Regions from separate parts of the Paenibacillus sp. Z6-24 genome, predicted to be linked through region 2. Evidence: a T-box and tRNA genes for the amino acid it is inferred to sense, from the RefSeq annotation. Region 2 holds a T-box; the other holds one or more tRNA genes.
What was found. A T-box is a leader RNA that pairs with one kind of tRNA and senses whether it is charged. The one in region 2 lies ahead of M1D61_RS10380 (glutamine--tRNA ligase/YqeY domain fusion protein), so its partner is inferred to be a tRNA-Gln.
Positions count from the first base shown of each region.

Region 1: it has a tRNA-Gln gene. The T-box ahead of M1D61_RS10380 (glutamine--tRNA ligase/YqeY domain fusion protein) is inferred to sense a tRNA for this amino acid. The anticodon was not compared.

Region 1 is NZ_CP096398.1:976,084-980,479, reverse strand. It holds gene M1D61_RS04415 (PspA/IM30 family protein) at 1-73, opposite strand, end outside; gene M1D61_RS04410 (hypothetical protein) at 316-627, opposite strand; tRNA gene M1D61_RS04405 (tRNA-Arg) at 1,145-1,218, opposite strand; tRNA gene M1D61_RS04400 (tRNA-Cys) at 1,233-1,306, opposite strand; tRNA gene M1D61_RS04395 (tRNA-Gly) at 1,321-1,395, opposite strand; tRNA gene M1D61_RS04390 (tRNA-Gln) at 1,410-1,484, opposite strand; tRNA gene M1D61_RS04385 (tRNA-His) at 1,502-1,574, opposite strand; tRNA gene M1D61_RS04380 (tRNA-Trp) at 1,609-1,682, opposite strand; tRNA gene M1D61_RS04375 (tRNA-Tyr) at 1,688-1,772, opposite strand; tRNA gene M1D61_RS04370 (tRNA-Thr) at 1,777-1,852, opposite strand; tRNA gene M1D61_RS04365 (tRNA-Phe) at 1,878-1,953, opposite strand; tRNA gene M1D61_RS04360 (tRNA-Asp) at 2,035-2,110, opposite strand; tRNA gene M1D61_RS04355 (tRNA-Met) at 2,118-2,191, opposite strand; tRNA gene M1D61_RS04350 (tRNA-Val) at 2,213-2,288, opposite strand; tRNA gene M1D61_RS04345 (tRNA-Glu) at 2,383-2,454, opposite strand; tRNA gene M1D61_RS04340 (tRNA-Ser) at 2,476-2,567, opposite strand; tRNA gene M1D61_RS04335 (tRNA-Asn) at 2,571-2,646, opposite strand; rRNA gene rrf (5S ribosomal RNA) at 2,688-2,804, opposite strand; rRNA gene M1D61_RS04325 (23S ribosomal RNA) at 2,876-4,396, opposite strand, start outside.
Region 2 is NZ_CP096398.1:2,356,314-2,360,709, reverse strand. It holds gene M1D61_RS10385 (heavy metal translocating P-type ATPase) at 1-344, opposite strand, end outside; gene M1D61_RS10380 (glutamine--tRNA ligase/YqeY domain fusion protein) at 603-2,279, opposite strand; T-box leader at 2,481-2,758, opposite strand; gene M1D61_RS10375 (CGNR zinc finger domain-containing protein) at 2,820-3,380, opposite strand; gene M1D61_RS10370 (DinB family protein) at 3,704-4,201, shown strand; gene arsC (arsenate reductase (thioredoxin)) at 4,300-4,396, opposite strand, start outside.

The DNA of each region.
Region 1 (4,396 bases), 1.4 Mb from region 2:
GGTCCTGGCTTTGTTCCAGCTTTTCATTCAAAGTGGCTACGGTAATATCCCGTATACGTTTAAACATATTCATGATATTAGTGCTCCCTCCTTTACGTGCTCAATCAAGCGGTACACTGCAGTTGTTGACCAGCTTTAGTTCCAGACTTTCAGTTCCACAACTTTCATCCTCGCCAACATATTCCACTTTGTACTCATAAGATGTCTATCATTATAAGATGAATACAACAGTATATATTTATTTATCGTAAAGTGTTTTAAGCTTTATTAGCAACTTACCCATTCGCTCTAGGTAGGACACGACTAAGCTGCTAATTAAAACGTTTGACGGCGATTTTTTAGAAGAGTAATACCCCAGACCACCAATGCTATTCCAAGGACGGGACCGATAAGAAAGGACAATTTTGAAAAAAGGATACAAGCTCCGATGATGCTCAGTACAATTCCCAATACTTTTCTTCCACTTTGAAGAGCATAGTAACCGAGGATCAGCATTGCTACCGGAATCAGCAGCCCAATCAGTTCCCCCATCAGACTATGTACTACAGGGAAGAACTTGCCGAATACCATCAGAATACCTACTGCGATTAATGCTACCGCTGCGATACTTTTACGATTGATATTCATTCCATTCACCTCCTTCTCTTTGAGTTTGAAAAGCTTGAGTACTTCCGCCAACTACTATTTACTATCATCCATAATTAATTGGGCAGTTCACCAGTTAATTGCTACCGGTTACTGTCAGGCTGACTCGCTTTGCCTTATAGTTACATTCTAATAGAATAAACTGCTGTCTGAAATGGACTGAGGATGGTATTTTATCCTAGACCTAAGGCGGGGCTAACTCTGGACCGACGCCTTATATAGAGCTTTCCGCTTATAATCCACCTATTCTTCCACTTCAAATACTCATGCTTCATAATTCATATCCCACACTCTATACTTTGTACTCTCTACTCTTTACTTCACACTTCACACTTCACACTTCACACTTCACACTTCACACTTCACACTTCACACTTCACACTTCACACTTCACACTTCACAGAATAATTATACGCTACTAGAAAAAGATATAACGAAAAAGCCTGGTATAACTGCTATAATAGCAGTTATACCAGGCTTTTCACTTCCTGATGAAAAACGCGCCCTAAGAGATTCGAACTCCTGACCTTTTGATTCGTAGTCAAACGCTCTATCCAGCTGAGCTAAGGGCGCTCAAAATAAAATACTGGAGGCGCCACCCAGATTCGAACTGGGGATAAAGCTTTTGCAGAGCTGTGCCTTACCACTTGGCTATGGCGCCGTATGAAATTAAAATGGAGCGGACGACGGGAATCGAACCCGCGACCCTCGCCTTGGCAAGGCGATGCTCTACCGCTGAGCCACGTCCGCTCATTTGCAAAAAATGGCTGGGGATATAGGATTCGAACCTATGCGTGACGGAGTCAAAGTCCGTTGCCTTACCGCTTGGCTAATCCCCAATATTGAAAATAAAAAGGGCGATCGACGGGAATTGAACCCGCGAATGTCGGATTCACAGTCCGATGCGTTAACCCCTTCGCCACGACCGCCATGCTATAAAATATATACTAAAATTAAAATAATTGGCAGGGGCAGCAGGAATTGAACCCACACCAACGGTTTTGGAGACCGTTGTTCTACCTTTAAACTATGCCCCTATAACTGGTGGAGGCTGATGGATTCGAACCACCGAACTCAGAGAGAACAGATTTACAGTCTGCTGCGTTTGGCCACTTCGCTAAGCCTCCATAGTGGTGCCGGCGAGAGGATTCGAACCCCCGACCTACTGATTACAAGTCAGTTGCTCTACCAACTGAGCTACACCGGCATAAAACTATTAGTTATTCAATTAATGGTGGCTCGGGACGGAATCGAACCGCCGACACGAGGATTTTCAGTCCTCTGCTCTACCGACTGAGCTACCGAGCCGTAGCTTAATGTATTGCTTCGTGTCGACTCTTCTACTCTAGTTCACTTTACAATTAACAAGTAGTGAGTGGATACTAAAAATGGCGGAACCGACGGGATTTGAACCCGCGATCTCCTGCGTGACAGGCAGGCATGTTAACCCCTACACCACGGTTCCAAAACTATTGCGGGGACAGGATTTGAACCTGTGACCTTCGGGTTATGAGCCCGACGAGCTACCGGACTGCTCCACCCCGCGTCATCATGCAAAAAGTATCTATGGTGGAGACTGAGGGGATCGAACCCCCGACCCTCTGCTTGTAAGGCAGATGCTCTCCCAGCTGAGCTAAGTCTCCATGGGACACAAGAGTGATTGTAACATGCTTATTAAGTTAATGTCAAACACATTCACTTATTATGTACAATTCATCTCTATATGAAGTAAAACAATGACCCGTAGGGGATTCGAACCCCTGTTACCTCCGTGAAAGGGAGGTGTCTTAACCCCTTGACCAACGGGCCTTACTATTTATAGAAGAAATATGGCGGAGAGAGAGGGATTCGAACCCTCGAGACGCTTGTGACGCCTACACGATTTCCAATCGTGCTCCTTCGGCCAACTCGGACACCTCTCCATATGGCTCCCCGAACAGGACTCGAACCTGTGACAACTCGATTAACAGTCGAGTGCTCTACCAACTGAGCTATCAGGGAATAATACCCGCTCTCTTCGAGCGGAAGTCTTGCTTGTTTTCGCTTGGCAACGTCCTACTCTCCCAGGACCCTGCGGTCCAAGTACCATCGGCGCTGGAGGGCTTAACGGTCGTGTTCGGGATGGGTACGTGTGGAACCCCTCCGCCATCATCACCAAACGTCTTGCCTTGCAGGTGTTGATCACCTGAAAACTGAATCCGAAACGAAACCTCGCTGCTTTAGAAGCTTTTTGGATAAGCCCTCGACCGATTAGTATTGGTCAGCTCCATGCATTGCTGCACTTCCACCCCCAACCTATCTACCTCGTCGTCTTCAAGGGGTCTTACTAATTGGGAAATCTCATCTTGAGGGGGGCTTCACGCTTAGATGCTTTCAGCGCTTATCCCTTCCGCACGTAGCTACCCAGCGATGCTCCTGGCGGAACAACTGGTACACCAGCGGTGCGTCCATCCCGGTCCTCTCGTACTAAGGACAGCTCCTCTCAAATTTCCTACGCCCACGACAGATAGGGACCGAACTGTCTCACGACGTTCTGAACCCAGCTCGCGTACCGCTTTAATGGGCGAACAGCCCAACCCTTGGGACCTACTTCAGCCCCAGGATGCGATGAGCCGACATCGAGGTGCCAAACCTCCCCGTCGATGTGGACTCTTGGGGGAGATAAGCCTGTTATCCCCAGGGTAGCTTTTATCCGTTGAGCGATGGCCCTTCCATGCGGTACCACCGGATCACTAAGCCCGACTTTCGTCCCTGCTCGACTTGTAGGTCTCGCAGTCAAGCTCCCTTATGCCTTTACACTCTTCGAATGATTTCCAACCATTCTGAGGGAACCTTAGGGCGCCTCCGTTACATTTTAGGAGGCGACCGCCCCAGTCAAACTGCCCACCTGACACGGTCCCTGTACCGGATTACGGTACCAGGTTAGAACTCAGATGCGATCAGGGTGGTATCCCAACGGCGCCTCCAAGGAAGCTTGCGCTCCCTCTTCGTAGGCTCCCACCTATCCTGTACAAATCGCACCCCAGTTCAATATCAAGCTGCAGTAAAGCTCCATGGGGTCTTTCCGTCTTGTCGCGGGTAACCTGCATCTTCACAGGTATTAAAATTTCACCGGATCTCTCGTTGAGACAGCGCCCAAATCGTTACGCCATTCGTGCGGGTCAGAATTTACCTGACAAGGAATTTCGCTACCTTAGGACCGTTATAGTTACGGCCGCCGTTTACTGGGGCTTCGGTTCATAGCTTCGCTTGCGCTAACCACTCCCCTTAACCTTCCAGCACCGGGCAGGCGTCAGCCCGTATACTTCGCCTTGCGGCTTCGCACAGACCTGTGTTTTTGCTAAACAGTCGCTTGGGCCTTTTCACTGCGGCCCCCTCGTGCTATTCACACTACCGGGGCACCCCTTCTCCCGAAGTTACGGGGTCATTTTGCCGAGTTCCTTAACGAGAGTTCTTCCGCGCGCCTTAGAATTCTCTTCTCGCCCACCTGTGTCGGTTTGCGGTACGGGCACCTGCTTCCTGGCTAGAGGCTTTTCTTGGCAGTGTGAGATCATGACCTTCGCTACTGTAATTTTCGCTCCCCATCACAGCCTGGCCTTAGAGTGTGCGGATTTACCTACACACAAGCCTCACTGCTTGGACGGACATCCATCAGTCCGCGTCACTACCCTCCTGCGTCACCCCATTGCTCATAACGGCTTTCGGTGGTACAGGAATTTCAACCTGTTGTCCGTCGACTACGCCTTTCGGC
Region 2 (4,396 bases):
GCAATCATAATCTGACGTCCGGACATACCGCTCCGGGGCTCTGCTTCGTTATGTGCTGCAGCCTGCTGTACGGCATCCAGCTGAGATATGGATGCCGGCTGTTTCAGTCTTACTTTGACCTGGGGTTCGATCCGGTTCACCGTACGAGTCGCTTCATCGACGACAGCCTCTTCTCGCCCATCTGCCGTCTCCAGCATCAACGTCTTATTGACAAAATTGACGGAACAGGCAGACACGCCCTGAATCTTCTGCACGCTATTCTCAATCTTCATTGCACAGTTCGCACAGTGCAGACCATCGAGGATCAGTTCACGTCTAACAACTCTATCTTGAGTATGCTCCAAGGATATTCTCCCCTTTCACCAAGCAATACATGAATAACTGTTCATATGTTATATTCATTATAATTCCTGCTTGGCGTAAAGTCAAAACCTTGGATTCAGCCTTACCACCATAGAAACGGGAACAATAAAAAGCCCCAAAATCCGCTTATCCGATATACCGGACAGGTGGATTTTGGGGCTTGCTGGTTGTGACTTGCTGATTGTGGTTTATTGCCATCAATCAGAATAGCGGATCAAGCATACACAGCTCTTTCCTGCTCAGGTTTTTCCGCCTTTCCACGAGTCCTTTAGAGACACAATCCGGTTGAATACGAGGCGCTCAGCAGTACTGTATTTACTGTCGACAGCAAAATAGCCGTGCCGGATAAACTGAAAGCGATCACCTATGGCCGCTTCACTGAGTGACGGTTCGGCGATACTGCCCGTTAGCCGGATCAAGGAATCCGGATTGATACGCTCCTGCCAATCAGCGTTCTCTGCCGGAATTGTATCCGGTTCGCGCAACAGACGGTCATAGAGATGCACTTCTACCTCCACCCCGTGGGCTGCGGACACCCAGTGCAGTGTTGCTTTGACCTTACGGGCATTGAAGCCGCTGCCGCTTCGTGTAGCCGGATCGTACGTACAGTGCAGCTCCGTAATCTCTCCAGAAGACTCGTCCCATACCACATGCTCGCAGCGGATAAAGTAAGCGCCTTTGAGCCTTATTTCTACACCCGGCGACAGACGGTGGAATCCACGTATCGGCTCTTCCATGAAATCTTCCCGCTCGATCCACAGTTCTCTCGTAAATGGCAGCTCACGTGTACCCATGTCTTCATTCTCCGCGTTATTCTCCACGGTCAGCCACTCGGTCTTGTCTGCCGGATAGTTGGTAATGATGACCTTGACCGGGTCCAGTATGACCATCGCGCTGCGTGTGTGCGGCTTCAGATCCTGCCGGATACTATGCTCCAGCATGGCAATATCCACCGTACTGCTCGTCCGGATCATCCCAATCTCCCGGAAAAAAGATCGAATGCTCTCCGGAGTAAATCCGCGTCTGCGCAGTCCTTGCAGTGTCGGCAGGCGCGGATCATCCCAGCCATCCACATAACCACCTTCTACCAGCTCACGCAAATATCGCTTGCTCGTTACAGCTCCCGTAATATTGAGCCGTCCGAATTCCCTTTGCTTGGGCGGTTCGTTAATGTCCAGCTCATCCAGTACCCATTCATACAGCGGCCGGTGCTCCTTGAACTCAATGGAGCAGAGCGAATGGGTGATGCCTTCCAGCGCATCCTGGATCGGATGGGCAAAATCATACATCGGGTAGATGCACCATGCCTCGCCTGTCCGGTAATGCGGCGCGTGGATAATCCGGTACAGCACCGGATCACGCAGTGTCATATTGGGAGAAGCCATATCGATCTTCGTCCGCAGCACTCTGCTTCCCGCTGCATCCTTGCCTGCCCGCATACCTGCCAGCAGCGCCAGATTCTCGTCCACCGAGCGGTCGCGATAAGGGCTGTTTATTCCCGGTTCGGTCAGTGTGCCGCGATACCGGGCCATCTCATCCGGCGGCAGATCGCATACGTAGGCTTTGCCTTTACGAATAAGCCGGATTGCTGCCTCATAATAATGCTCCCCATAATCAGAACCAAAATGGACTTCCGGATCATAGCCCAGCCACTTGATATCGTCGATAATCGAATGCACGTATTCCATACTTTCCTTGAGCGGATTGGTATCATCCATCCGCAGTTTGAACAGACCTCCATATTGCCGCGCCAACTCTGCATTGGTAATAATGGCAAAAGCGCTGCCGATATGCAGATAGCCGTTTGGCTCCGGCGGAAAGCGGGTCGCAATCGGACGGCTGTAGGATGCTGCGCGAATATCTTCTTCGATGACTTTATGAATGAAATGGGTATTATTTTCATTTACGGTACTCATGGGGTGGCCTCCCTTGTTATTTGCCGGCGGCATGGCTTCTGGCCCTGCTTGCATGTTTCCAGGCCATGCCCTTACCGGATGTATAGTTAAGTTAGTTTGGGACAGCTGTTTGCACTGATTAATTGGCACAGACAGCTGCGAATTCCTTTACAAATACAACAAAAAACACAACAAAAAAATCCCACCTCCAAGACGTATGGTCTTGGGGACGAGATTATAATCGCGGTGCCACCCCAGTTTACGGATATATCGCTATATCCGCCTTATCAGGTACGCCGCTGTCCGGTGATGATGGCTGATGCACAGACGGTTATACCCTAGCTCTGTAACAGGAGCTCCTGTCGTACCATACCCGGATCGACCAGTCCGATACGCTGCTCGGAGGCTTGTTTCAAATAAGGCTTTTTGGCTCCTTTTCAGCTGCCGGAGCTCTCTGTACAAAAAGTAACTTATCCTACTCTTCTCGTCATCGCATTTGATATTGGAACTATATTATCACTCGGTACTATGTTTTACAATACCTTCCATCGTGTGAAGGCATTATGGTTTGTTCTGCGATGCTCGCTTTTTTGCACGGAAGCGTCTTACTTTCATAAGATTCCCACATAGTTTGTCATCGCAATATTTTTTGGTACGGCTGCGTGTATCGTCATAGAATATCCAGCGGCAGTCAGGATTATCGCAAATGCGGATCCGGCTGCCTTCGCCTTCCCTCAGTGTATGCACAAAATGGGCTGCCACTTCAGCAGCTACACTCTGCCAGTCATCGCCCAGCTGCCGGTAATGAATAACCGGACGGCCTGCTTCCATGACGAGATGACGCTGCACTGCAGCGGCTTCCAGTATATGGTTCAGCGTCTGTATCTGCTGAGATGTCAGTTGATTGCCTTCTGACTGATGAACAGCGATCTGCTGCAGATCAGCTCGAAAATCGATTAAATACTGAAGTTGTTCTGCAGAAGCCGGTACAGGCGCCCGAAGATGATGCTTATCCAGGAAAGACTGCTGCCACTCTGCCAGCGGCAGCCGATCCATATCCCGCTTGCCTTCTTTCCAGTCATGCCAGTCACTATTCAGAAAATCACTCCATAATATATTCATCCCATCACCTTTATCTTCATAATCGTCGATCACTATTGTAACTACCAAATATAAAATTGGATGGTTACAAGCACCGCTTTATGTTTAACTATAATTGTAACCATTTAACCATATGGTAGCCAGTTACATTTATTGTTCAGAAAGTTAATAACCCATGGACATGTGGATTTCCTAGTATAGACCCTGCTATGGGATGGGACAGAGAAAATATTTGTTATCTGATGAAAAACTCTGAGATCACAGCATAGCCAACCCTGTTTATTCGACTAATCCTGTACCGCAATCCATCAACGGTCTGCATGTACCCACAAGGAGGAACAAAAATGACTGTAAGCGCCGCCGAGTTACTGCTGCTTCAAAAGGATCAAAGCTGGAAAGATGAGAACTGGATCGTACCGTTATCTGTAGCGTTGGAGGGATTAACAGCTGCCCAGGCAGTATGGCGTCCGCAGGGGAATAATCTGACGATCTGGCAGTACGTCAACCATATCGCTTATTATAACCGGTTAGTGCTGAACAAGCTTCAGAATCAGAACCCGGGTCCACAAGCTGCTACCAATCTGGAGACTTTTGGTGAACCTGGAGACCCTGGGCAGGAGCAGCAGTGGAATGACCTGGTCGCCGAAGTCACCCGAATCTCCGATGCATTAAGGGAACAAATCGCCTTCTATACAGATGATGATTTGGCCGCACTCTACTCTTCCGAAGATGTACAGATCGGTGAACAGCTGGCCAGCTGGATGCTTCATGACAGCTATCATGCCGGTCAGATTGTCCTGCTGCGCAAACTGCAGGGCTGCTGGGAAATCAGATTCCAATAGAACAGGATCATTACAAAGCAAATCCCGGTGCGCCTTTTCATGAGCACACCGGGATTTACTTTGCATAGGTATTCTATTCGAAGATGTAGGACAGCCAATTACATGCCGGTCAGGGAAAAGCTTTTGATACGGTTACCAATCTCATCACGCACACGCTGGAATACGCCCCATTTCTGCGCATCATTGCCTTCGGCC